3 regions of the Caminicella sporogenes DSM 14501 genome follow, and region 3 is predicted to be linked to each of the others. Evidence: riboswitches for the same ligand, from Rfam matches in the RefSeq annotation. Region 3 holds a riboswitch; each other region holds the start of a gene.
The links. Region 3 has a riboswitch for cobalamin ahead of BUA90_RS05800 (FecCD family ABC transporter permease). Riboswitches for the same ligand answer to the same signal wherever they lie in the genome.
Positions count from the first base shown of each region.

Region 1 (4,291 bases), on a different contig from region 3:
AGAAGGTTTTTATAAATTTACTAAAATATATATAAAAAATTATCCACATGGAATAGTTGTAGACATAGATGTAATTTTAAGTTATGGAAATGTAGTGACAACTGTTATTAAGAATTTACAAAAGCATATAAAAAGAGAAATAGAAAATATGACATCTATAAATGTATTGGCAATAAATGTATGTGTAAGAAGTTTAAAAATATAATATTGATAAAATGTTTACAAATATGTATATGTATGTTATAATGCAGTTGTGAAGGGGGAAAGGAAATTTTTAAGTAAGCTCAAGGAAAACGTTTTACCTTGTGTTTTCCCGTAATTTCCAATTAAATACTGTCCCTTTGAAGTAAATTTTTTTATTTGAATTATTATTTGATTATTTATTGAATTTATTCTTTTGTCATGTTTTTGGTGGCAAAAGAAAGAAAATAAAAATTAATTTTTATTAGCAAAACAAGGGGGTTTCTTCCAATGGCAGGTCAAAATCTAAATGCAAAAGAGTATATTAAAGAAGTAATTGAGAAAGTTAAAGCTAGAAATGCTAGCGAACCTGAGTTTATTCAAGCAGTTGAGGAAGTACTAGTTTCTTTAGAGCCGGTTTTAGAAAAGCATCCAGAGTATATAGAAGCTAATTTATTAGAGAGAATTACTGAGCCTGAAAGACAAATAATATTCAGAGTTCCTTGGGTAGATGATAGTGGTAAGGTTCAAGTAAATAGAGGTTTTAGAGTTCAGTTTAATGGAGCTATAGGACCATACAAAGGAGGTTTAAGATTTCATCCTTCCGTATATATTGGAATTATCAAGTTTTTAGGATTTGAACAAATTTTTAAAAATTCATTGACTGGTCTTCCAATAGGTGGAGGTAAAGGTGGTTCCGATTTTGACCCAAGAGGAAAATCAGATGCTGAAATTATGAGATTTTGTCAAAGTTTTATGACTGAACTTTATAGACACATTGGACCAGATGTTGATGTTCCAGCTGGAGATATTGGAGTTGGTGGTAGAGAAATTGGATACCTTTATGGACAATATAGAAGAATTAGAGGAGCTTTTGAAAACGGGGTTCTTACTGGTAAAGGTTTAGCATATGGTGGTAGTTTAATTAGACCTGAAGCTACTGGTTTTGGTGTAACTTATTTTGCTCAAGAAATGTTAAAGCATGAAGGAGAAACTTTTGAAGGTAAGACTGTTGCTATATCAGGATATGGTAATGTTGCTTGGGGAGTATGTCAAAAAGTTGCTGAATTAGGGGGTAAAGTAGTTACTCTTTCAGGCCCAGATGGATATATTTATGACCCAGATGGAGTAACTGGAGAAAAGATAGACTATTTAGTTGAAATGTTAAAAGAAAATAAAGGTGCTAGAGTTAAGGATTATGCAGACAAGTACGGTGTAGAGTTTTTCCCAGGAGAAAAACCATGGGGAGTAAAAGTTGATATAATAATGCCATGTGCTATACAAAATGATATTACTTTGGAACATGCTAAGAAAATTGTTGCTAATGGTATTAAGTTTGTAGTTGAAGGTGCAAATATGCCATGTACAAATGAAGCAATTGAGTACTTCCAAAAGAACGGAGTGTTGGTAGGACCTGCTAAAGCTGCTAATGCCGGTGGAGTTGCTACTTCAGCTCTTGAAATGTCACAGAATAGTATGAGAATGTCTTGGACTAGAGAAGAAGTAGATAAGAAGCTTCATGAAATAATGGTTAACATTCATAATAATGCTATGAAAGCAGCTGAAGAATATGGATTCGGATATAATTTAGTTGCTGGTGCGAATATAGCTGGATTTTTAAAAGTTGCTGAGGCTATGCATGCACAAGGAAATTACTAAAATTGTATAAAATAGATGTATAAACTTGTTTAATGAAGGAGAACCTACAAAAATAATTTATAGTAGGTTCTCTTTTAGTAGCAGGAGTTTTTTTAGATATGTAGAATAGATTTAAATATATAAGTCAATATAAAAATTATAGGTGCCCATTTTAGGGAGAATAGGGAATGGAGTGGAAATCTCCAGCGGACCCGCCACTGTAAAGGGGAGCCTTTAAACACTATGCCACTGGATATTAATCTGGGAAGGCGTTTGAAGGTGTTGAACCTGAGCCAGGAGACCTGCCTATAATTTATTGACTCATGAATGATGGTAAAGTTCATGGTTTGTTTGTCATGCACAAATAAACTATGAACTTTTTTTGCATAAAAATAAAAGTTTAAAAAGCAAAATCAAGTTAGTTTAGTAATTAAAAATTATAAAAATTTTATAAAATTGACATTAAAAATTAAAGGATAGAATTTTAATGTTATTATATAAGCTAAAAAATAAATTTTAAAATATAGAGGGAGGAATAATTATGATTTTGTTAAAAGAAACTATTAAAAGGATTGGTGAGCTTGATAGTAAAGCCATGGAAAAAGCAAAAGAAAGAGTAGATAATCTTATCAAGCCACCTGGGAGTTTAGGAAGATTAGAAGAGATAGTTATTCAGCTAGCAGGAATAACAGGAGAAATTTATCCAAAGGTGGATAAAAAAGCTGTTATAGTTATGGCAGCAGATCATGGAGTATTTGAAGAAGGAGTTGTAGTATTTCCACAAGAAGTAACAGAAATTCAAACAAAAAATATGGCAAGAGGAGTTACTGGCGTTTGTGCATTAGCAAAGTATGTAGGGGCTGATGTAGTACCGGTAGATATAGGAGTAAAAGTTGATATAAATGAACCTGGAGTGATAAATAAAAAAGTAAAATATGGAACAGATAATATGGCTAAAGGACCTGCTATGAGCAGAGAGGAAGCTATAAGAGCTTTAGAAGTTGGAATAGAGGTTGCTGAGGAGCAGATTAAAAAAGGTAAAAACATTTTAGCAACTGGAGAAATGGGAATATGTAATACTACTCCTAGTGCTGCTATTGTTTCAGTTATAGGTGGATATGACCCTTTTGAAGTAACTGGAATAGGAGCAAATTTTCCAGTAGATAAACTTAAATACAAAGCAGGGGTAGTAAAGAGAGCTATAGAAGTAAACAGTCCTAATCCAAAGGACGGGATAGATGTCCTTGCTAAAGTTGGTGGACTTGAAATAGCTGGAATGGCTGGAGTAATGCTTGCTGGAGCTGCTAATAGAATACCGGTAGTAGTAGATGGATTTATTTCTTCAGCTGCTGCTCTTATAGCATGTACTATAGAACCAAAGACTAAGAATTTTCTTATACCTTCTCATGCTTCAAAGGAGAAGGGAGCGATATATGCATCAGAGCTTTTAGGATTAAAACCTATGCTTTATATGGATATGAGACTTGGAGAGGGAACAGGAGCTGTACTTGCTCTAAGTTTAATCGAATCAGCTACATATATGAATAATGAAATGATTACATTTGCTGAGGCTGGTATATCTGTATAATTGATAAAAAAGTATATTTTAGTTTAAGTTCTTTTAATGAGAGTTGCAGACTGATATAATAGTTGTAAGTTGATTTTTGAGGTGATATTAAATGCATGTAAAAGAAATAGAAAATGGTATAGTTTTAGAGAATATAAAGGATTTTGAGCTACCTCATATATTTGAATGTGGACAATGTTTTAGATGGAATAAGGAAGAGGATGGGAGTTATACAGGAGTAGCTTTTGGAAAGGTAATAAATTTAAGAAAAGAACATGATAAGGTTTATATTGATAATACGAATTATAACGATTTTAAAAATATATGGCATAGTTACTTTGATTTAGATAGGGATTATGGAAAAATAAAAGAAAAATTATCTGCAATTGATGAAACAATGAAAACTTCTGTAGAATTTGGTTATGGAATAAGAATACTTAAGCAAGATGAATGGGAAACTCTTATTTCTTTCATAATATCTGCAAATAATAGAATACCAATGATAAAAAGGGCTATAGAAGCTTTAAGTGAAAATTATGGCAGTTATATAGGAAATTATAGAGGAAAAAAATATTACAGTTTTCCAAAACCAGAAAAATTATATAATTTAAGTCTTGAAGATATTAATTTTAAAGGTATAGGGTTTAGAGGAAAATATATATTAAATGCAGCAAAACTTGTAGTAAATAAGGAGATAGATATTTATAATTTGAAAAATTTAGAGACCTTTAAAGCAAGAGAAGAATTAATGAAGTTTTCTGGTGTGGGACCTAAAGTTTCAGATTGTGTGATGTTTTTTTCAATGGATAAAAGTGATGCATTTCCTATAGATGTATGGGTAAAAAGGGTTATGGAGTATTTTTATGTTCCGGAGGGGACAAGTTTAAAAAAAATACAAAAATTTGC
Region 1 is NZ_FRAJ01000010.1:67,539-71,829, forward strand. Features, by position in the region: gene BUA90_RS06945 (Asp23/Gls24 family envelope stress response protein) at 1-205, shown strand, start outside; gene gdhA (NADP-specific glutamate dehydrogenase) at 472-1,839, shown strand; cobalamin riboswitch at 1,963-2,142, shown strand; gene cobT (nicotinate-nucleotide--dimethylbenzimidazole phosphoribosyltransferase) at 2,360-3,406, shown strand; gene BUA90_RS06960 (DNA-3-methyladenine glycosylase family protein) at 3,498-4,291, shown strand, end outside.
Region 1: linked by a shared signal. The riboswitch ahead of cobT (nicotinate-nucleotide--dimethylbenzimidazole phosphoribosyltransferase) and the one ahead of BUA90_RS05800 (FecCD family ABC transporter permease) in region 3 are both predicted to bind cobalamin.

Region 2 (4,291 bases), on a different contig from region 3:
CAAAATTTATTTCCCTAAGTCCCGGTTCTTCAATAATATTAACTCCATGATGTTTATTTATTATTTGAGCTGTCTTTAAACATCTATCTAAATCACTGCATATTATCATATTTAACTTTTCATTTTTTAATTTTTCACAGACCATTTCAGCCTGTTGTATTCCCTTTTTAGTCAATTTTGAATTAGTCCACCCGCTAAACAACTTTTTTTTATTAGTTTCTGTTTCTCCATGTCTTACAAATATTATTTCTAACATCACTACCACCTAAGTCATATAAATATAAAGAAAATTATATAGCTTAACAAAAATATTATCTCTGAAAGTTCAATCAATGAACCTAATATATCTCCTGTTATTCCATCTATCTTCAATGTAATATGTCTTACATACCATAAAGCAAATAAATTGACTATCAATATGCACAACATGGCAATTGGAAACAATAATGCTAAAACAATTGAAATCACATATGCAATAATTAACTGCATATTAGTTATTTTTCCAATAAATAAATTGCCCATTCCATTTGCTTTTGCAGTTTTTCCAATTTTACATGCCACTACAATATTTAATCTTGAAGCCACAGGCATTAAAAGTAAAATAGGATAAATATATGGAATAGGTATTTTATTTATTAATGCCATTTTCATAATTAGTACACAAAAAAGTGCTAAAGCTCCATTTGTTCCAAGTCTACTGTCTTTCATTATTTCCAATACTCTATCTTTTGGTCTATTGCTGTAAATTCCATCAAAAGTATCTGCAAGTCCATCAAGATGCAGTCCACCCGTAATGATTATTTCTACTATTACAGCAAATACAGCTGCTAAAAAACTTCCTCCTAAATTAAGTCCAATATAATATCCTGCTAAAATGAAAGTACCAATAATTAAGCCAACTAGCGGAAAATATATTATACCATTTAAAAAATCTTCTTCTGTAACATTTAAATTAAACCTTATAGGTATACGAGTTAAAAACTGAATCATTAAAATAAAACGCTTCATCTTTATGTCCTTTCTACTTTATCTTTACAGGTATACCTGAAACTATAAAATAAACTTCGTCAGCTTTTCCTGCAATTAACTGATTCATCCTTCCAGCTATATCTCTAAAAATTCTAGACAATCTACTTTCCGGAACAATTCCCATGCCAAGCTCATTAGTAACAATAACCATATTTATTTCTGCTTTTTTTACTTCATCAATTAGTAAAACAATTTGCTCTTTTATATCATTTTCAATATCATCTACTTCTTCCCAATCAACTTTATCCCAATCTATATTTGAATTATCAAACATCAGATTAGTAATCATAATTGTCATACAATCTAATAGTACTGTATCGTGCTTTTTGGCAATTTTTTGTATATGTTTATAAATATCTCTATACATTTCAAAAGTAGTCCATTCGCTTGGTCTTGATTCTCTATGTCTTTTTATTCTATTCTTCATGCCATCATCAAAAGGTATAGCAGTAGCTATATAAGCTATTTTCTTTCCTATTTCAGATACGTATTTTTCAGCAAAAGAACTTTTTCCACTTCTTGCTCCGCCGGTTATCAAAATTATTTTTTTGTTTGAATTCATATAAACTCCTCCAAAGTTGGAAGTAAGGTATAAATATGTTTTCATTACTCTTATTTATACATCTTTAATCCATTTTTTTTGATTATCATTGTAGAAAGATATGGGATTTTTTCACTTTTTACTATATCTATATCTGTAATAACTCTTTCTTCTTCTGTACCACATTTAGAAATTAAAATAAAATTATTTTCAAGTCCTCTTTTTATTAGCTCATTGGCAAGAATTTTACAATCATTTGACGGTTTCATTACTATAACATTTTCAAAATTATCTAAAGCTCTTATTAACTTGTCCCCATCACCTTTTCTCAATGGAACTACACTAAAACCTTCTTCCCATTCCACTATGGGTATGTTCAAACTACCTGCTACTGAACAAAAAGAAGTTATTCCGGGTATAGTTTCAACTTCAACATCATATTTTTTTAAATAAGGTAAAAGATACATATATGTACTATAAACCGTAGGGTCACCTAAAGTAATAAATGCCACTGATTTGCCTTCATTTAGAAGCTTTGCTATAATAAGTGCATTTTCTTCCCATTTATTTTGAAGCTCATTTTCATCATATATCATAGGAAAAGTTAAATATATTATCTTCACATCTTTTTTTATATGCTCTTTAGCTATATCGTAAGCAAAACTTCCTGCTGACTTTCTCTTTTCTGGACATATTACTACGTCTACTTCATTTAATATCCTCTTTGCTTTAACAGTTATAAGTTCTGAATCCCCCGGTCCAACTCCAACCCCATAAAATTTACCTTTTTTCATATATACCTCCTGAAAATTTGAAATTATCTCTAATAAAAAATATTATGTTTATAAAAATAATGGAAAAGGTCTAAAAACTTTTTCCATTAAGACTTTTTTACATAATCAAAAAAAATGCACTACGGAATATAAGTGCATTTTTATACATACTTTAATAAATCATACACTTCCCTCCGAAGTAGTTGCTAACGTTTTAAGGCAGGTTTCCTGGCTCGCGCTTCATCCTACTCCCTTGCCTTCCTTAAAAAATTAAGTGGCATAATAAGGTTTCGTATTCGCTTACAGTAGCGGGGGCTGCGTCGGACTCTCACCGAACTTCCCTTTTAACTTCTTTTTTTACAAAGAAGCACCTTAAAACTTACAAATATTAAATTAAAACTTCACTTTAATCTTTATTATAAAAATTTCAGCAAAAATTGTCAATAAAACCTAGGGTTTTGTCTAAAAATTACGAAAATATTTTTATCTCAATTTTTTACAAGAAATTGAAAATATTTAAATAAAATCAACTGGTATGATAATACATATAAATTATTTCACTTTTACTGCTGTACCGTAAACCAATAGCTCAGCTGCTCCCTGCATTATTGCTGAAGTCGCAAACCTAATATTCACAACTGCATTTGCCCCTTTTTCCTGAGCTTGTTTTACCATTCTGTCTATAGCAACTTGTCTTGCTTCATCTAACATTTCTGTGTATTGTGTTATTTCACCTCCAACTATAGTTTTAAAACCTGCTAATATATCTTTTCCCAAATGTTTTGATTGAATCGTACTTCCTCTTACCAATCCCAATACCTCTACTATTTCTCTTCCTTTAACTTCTTCAGTGTTTACTAAAATCATTTTCATTACTCCTTTCTATTTGCAAATTTTTTTTATTATTATATTCTTCTCTTGCCAATCTCCACTGCTCTCTAGCTCTAATTTCTATATGTCTTTTTTTCTTTATATCTGGATTGCTTAATGCTTTATCAAACCACTTTATAGCCTCTTTATAATTACCAACTCTTCTGTTAAGTTCTCCTAAAAGATATAGAATCACTACTTCATTGTATTCTTCTTTATCTAATCTTTCTTTTGTATAAGCATTTTGAAATGCATCTATTGTAAATTTTAAAAATTCCTTTTCTCTTTCATCATTCATATATCTATAAAACCAAGCAAGTCTCAAACATACTTTTCCAATATTTATATATTTAGATTTTGACACCTGATAACATATCAATGCTAATTTATATACCTGTATAGCTTCTTCTAAATTTCTTTCTTTTCCATAACTTCTCTGCTTCCAACGTGAAGTTATAAACTTTACTATTTTTTCCTTTTCCAATTCATTTATTTTTGAAAAAGTACTTTCTAGTGCTGCATATCCGCAATTTGGACATACAAAAACGTTATAAAACAAAGGATTTTCACTTTTATAATAAGGACAAAAATCTTCATCTCTCTTAATAACTCTAATTGCTGAAGTTCTAACCTTTTTAGTAGTAAACTTCATTTTGCATATTGGACATTCAATTTCTCTATCATAAAAATGGTCTAATAATTGTTTGTTCATATATACACCTCTATTACTAATTTATTATTTGATTTTCTATTTTATCTTTTTCTTCAATACTTGTATCATCACTTTTTATCTTTTTAGTACCTTTTATAATCACTTCTTTGCTCGGCTTATAATAATCTTTTGAAATCAATTTTCTTTTTATTTCTCTTCCATTTTCATATATAATCATATATGAGGAAACTATATAGCCATTTCTACCTTTACTTTTAACTATCATTTTATCTTCTGGTAAATTTTCATCAAATAGTATCTCTGTATCTTTTTTGATAACTTTATCAATCTTGCTAATTAATTTTACTATCTGATTATTTTCCTTATGACCGTATATATTAACTGTCAACTTATTCCCCTTAACAA
Region 2 is NZ_FRAJ01000005.1:28,851-33,141, forward strand. Features, by position in the region: gene cobC (alpha-ribazole phosphatase) at 1-256, opposite strand, end outside; gene cobS (adenosylcobinamide-GDP ribazoletransferase) at 271-1,008, opposite strand; gene cobU (bifunctional adenosylcobinamide kinase/adenosylcobinamide-phosphate guanylyltransferase) at 1,022-1,591, opposite strand; gene cobI (precorrin-2 C(20)-methyltransferase) at 1,642-2,364, opposite strand; cobalamin riboswitch at 2,545-2,733, opposite strand; gene BUA90_RS03145 (YbjQ family protein) at 2,896-3,210, opposite strand; gene BUA90_RS03150 (DUF2225 domain-containing protein) at 3,191-3,925, opposite strand; gene BUA90_RS03155 (VanW family protein) at 3,942-4,291, opposite strand, start outside.
Region 2: linked by a shared signal. The riboswitch ahead of cobI (precorrin-2 C(20)-methyltransferase) and the one ahead of BUA90_RS05800 (FecCD family ABC transporter permease) in region 3 are both predicted to bind cobalamin.

Region 3 (4,291 bases):
AAGCACAGCCTGAAATAGATGCAGTATTTGCACATAATGATGAAATGGCACTTGGGGCATTAAAAGCTATAGAAGCAAGTGGAAGAAATATAATTGTAGTAGGTTTTGATGCAACAGATGATGCTGTTAAAGCTGTAAAAGAAGGAAAAATGGCAGCAACTGTAGCTCAACAGCCAAGTTTAATTGGTAGTTTGGGAGTTGAAAATGCTGTAAAAATTATTAAAGGTGAAAAGGTAGCAGATTTTATACCTGTAGAGCTTAAATTAATAACTAAATAATAGATTTATATAGAAAAGTAGAGAGCTCAAAAAAAGAGTTCTCTACTTTTTGTTATTTTTTATATAAAAATGTTGTATAATCTAATTATATTATAAAGAAATCAATAATTCAGATTGTAGACAAAATAAGACTAAAAGATTGAAAATATAAATTTGTCAACAAGCTCATAATTATTTAGCAAGTTGAGAATTATGGATTATTTTAAGATATTGAGTAATTGACCCTAAAATTTACAATATAGAACTTACAATTGATAGTTAGGAGAGTAGAGAATATGAAAGGAACTATTTTAGAAATATTAAAAGATAAAGATATAAAGATAATACATGAAGATAAACATATTATAGTAGCTGAAAAACCACCGAAAATGCCAACGCAAAGTGATAAGACTGGAGATATTGATATGCTTTCATTACTCAAGGAATATTTAAAGAAAAATTATCCTGCTGCAAAAAATCCTTATATAGGACTTGTACATAGACTGGATAGGCCTGTAGGAGGATTAATGGTATTTGCAAAGACAAGAGAAGCTAATGCATGGTTGTCTGAGGAGATAAGGACAAAGAGATTTAAAAAGGAATATTATGCTGTAGTTTGTGGAAAGCCTGAGAAGGAGAAGGCTGAATTAAGGAATTATCTATTAAAACTTAGGACTGTTAATATGTCTAAAGTAGTTACAAAGGATACAAAAAAAGCTAAGGAAGCTATACTTGAATATGAGTTAATAGACAGTGTTGATACAAAGGAATACGGAATACTTAGCCTTGTAAAAATTTTTTTAAAAACGGGTAGACATCATCAAATAAGAGTTCAGTTTTCTTACAATGGATTGCCGTTATGGGGAGATAATAAATACAATAAAACTTTTGTAAAGATGAGAAAATGGACACAAATTGCTCTATGGGCAAGTAGTATAACATTTAATCATCCAAAGAATAAAAATTTATGCAGATTTGAATCAAAACTTCCTTATAAGGAATATCCTTTTTCATTGTTTAATATTTAAGATGTAAAGATTATTAAATTAATCTATTATTCGATATATATTGACAAACATTGTAAAAATTCTTTATAATAATAAATATATGAAAACTTAATATATTTTTTAAGGTGCTTCTAATTTAGAAGTTAAAAGGGAAAGAGGTGAAAATCCTCTGCAGCCCCCGCTACTGTGATGGCAGACGAAATCTGTTGAAAGCCACTATCTGTTGATGAGTATTGTTTAATATTGAGTATCAGATGGGAAGGTCAGAGAGTAGGAAGAAGCCAGAGCCAGGAAACCTGCCTTAAAAAATAGACAACCGCTTCGGAGGGAAGCAAGGGTTGATTTAAATTGTTATAGGACATAAGTTATTTTTCTTATGTTCGGTTAGTATTGTTAAATTACCTTGCGATTCTCCGCAAGGTTTTTTATTTTACTTTTAAATTTTATAAGCGATGATTTGGTGAGTTAATAATGGTTGATGAACATATAAATATAAAACAATCTATAAAAAGAAATCAAAGAAGAAATTTTTTTTTAACGTTGATATTATTATTAGCTTTAATATTAATAATGCTTTTTAGTATATCATTTGGAAGAGCTGATTTAAGCTTTTCTACTGTTGCAAAAATTATAACTGGAAAATTAATTAATTCTAAATTATTAGATAATTTTGAGGAATATGTAGTAGTTATAGTATGGGATATAAGAGTGCCGAGAGTTTTAATTGGAGCATTAGTTGGAGCTGGACTTGCTGTATCAGGGACTGTATTTCAATCAATACTTAGAAATCCATTAGCTGACCCATATACTATAGGGGTATCGACAGGTGCTGCATTTGGAGCTGTATTGGCAATTTTTCTAAATCTTTTTGTAGTTAACAAAATGATTCCTATAATGCCGAGTGCTTTTATTGGAGCAATTTGCACACTGCTAGTTGTACTAAAAATATCATTGAAAGATGGGTACATATCTTCATCAAATCTTATACTTGCAGGTATAATAGTTAGCTCAATTCTTTCAGCTGGTATTAGCTTTTTAAAAAGTTTATCAGGAGAAGAAGTAGCAGCGATAGTATATTGGCTAATGGGCAGTTTATCATCAAAAACTTGGACACAGGTGATGATTAGTTTTCCGATAATATTAATAGGTATTATACTCTGTAAATATTTTGCTGATGATTTGGATATTATGACTCTTGGAGAAAAGGAAGCAAGGTCATTAGGGGTTGATCCGGGAAAGATTACTAAAGTATATCTTGTATTAGCATCACTTATAACTGCTGTGTGTGTATCAGTAAGTGGGATAATAGGTTTTGTTGGTTTAATAGTACCCCATATATTGAGATTTGCAGTATCTACAAAAAATAAAATACTTATTCCTCTTTCGGCAATATGTGGGGCACTTTTACTTGTATTAGCAGATAATCTTTCAAGGCTTCTACTTAATGTAGAAATACCTGTAGGAGTTATAACAACTTTATTTGGAGGACCATTTTTTATATATATCTTCTTTAAAAAACGCAGATAAGGACAAGGTAGTTATGTTTGATATACAAAATATTACTTTTGGATATGGCAAATTTAATATATTTGAAAATTTAAGTTTTAAAATTGATAGAGAAGATAAAGGTAAGTTTATTTCTATTATTGGTCCAAATGGGTGTGGAAAGACTACACTGTTAAATATTTTGACGGGCGAATTAAAGCCTAAAAAGGGAAAAATTTTTTACAGGCAGAGAGATTTATCTAGTTATACTATAAAAGAACTTTCAAAAAAAATTGCAGTAGTCAGGCAGAGGACAAATATAAGCTTTCCATTTACATGTTTTGATATAGTTATGATGGGAAGAAATCCATATAGAGAAAGATTAAATGAACCAACTGATGAAGATATAGACATAGTAGTAAGTTTTATGAAAAAAACAGATACTTATAAATTCATGAATTCATTAGTAACAGAAATTAGTGGAGGAGAATACCAAAGAGTAATGCTTGCAAGAGCCTTGTCGCAATCTCCGGAGATATTGTTATTAGATGAGGCTTTTTCTGCTATGGATATTGCATACAAAGTAAAATCTTTAAAATTATTAAAACAGGTAATTAGAGAAAAAAATATTACTGTTTTATCAATCATGCATGATTTGAATTTAGTCTATAAGTTTAGTGATAAGGTATGTGTTATTTCAAATGGCAAAGTGGTAAGATATGGAGATTCAAAAAAGGTTTTAGATCAAGATTTAATAAAAAAAGTTTTTGCTGTTGATGTTGAATTGATTGAAGGGAAAGGTTTTTTAATAACTTAATTTAGAAAGGGGATGTATTTATGAAAAAAATGTTAGTGTTAATGATGGTTTTTATTTTAGCTTTAGGAGCTACTACTGGCTGTTCACAAAAGCCGCAAGAAGTTAGCAAAGACCCAAATAAGAAGGCTATACTTGTAGTAAGTTTTGGTACAAGCTATGCAGATACTAGAAAACTTACTATAGAAGCTACAGAAAAGAGATTTGCTGAAGAGTTTCCAGATTATGACATAGTTAGAGCTTTTACAGCACAGACAATAATAAATATATTAAAAGAAAGAGACAAAATAGATGTATACAATGTAAAAGAAGCTCTGGATTACTTAAAATCACAAAAATATTCAGAAGTTATAATACAGCCTTTACATATAATGAATGGTGCAGAATATGATGAATTGTTAGCTCAAGTAGCAGCTTATGAAGGAGATTTTGATAAACTTAAAGTTGGAAAACCATTACTTACTACAACAGAAGATTATTTAGAAGTAGTGAAGGCTTTAAAGGCTCAGTTGCCTGAACTAAAAGATGATGAAGCTGTAGTATTTATGGGACATGGAACACATCATTTTGCTAATGCTACATATTCTGAGCTAGAGTATGTTTTACATGATTTAGGACATAAAAATGTGTTTGTTGGAACAGTTGAAGGTTATCCTGGATTAGAGCAAGTTATGAACAGACTTAAAGAAAATAATATTAAAAAAGTAACATTAATGCCATTTATGCTT
Region 3 is NZ_FRAJ01000008.1:77,304-81,594, reverse strand. Features, by position in the region: gene rbsB (ribose ABC transporter substrate-binding protein RbsB) at 1-278, shown strand, start outside; gene BUA90_RS05805 (RluA family pseudouridine synthase) at 554-1,285, shown strand; cobalamin riboswitch at 1,371-1,582, shown strand; gene BUA90_RS05800 (FecCD family ABC transporter permease) at 1,736-2,791, shown strand; gene BUA90_RS05795 (ABC transporter ATP-binding protein) at 2,805-3,566, shown strand; gene BUA90_RS05790 (sirohydrochlorin cobaltochelatase) at 3,587-4,291, shown strand, end outside.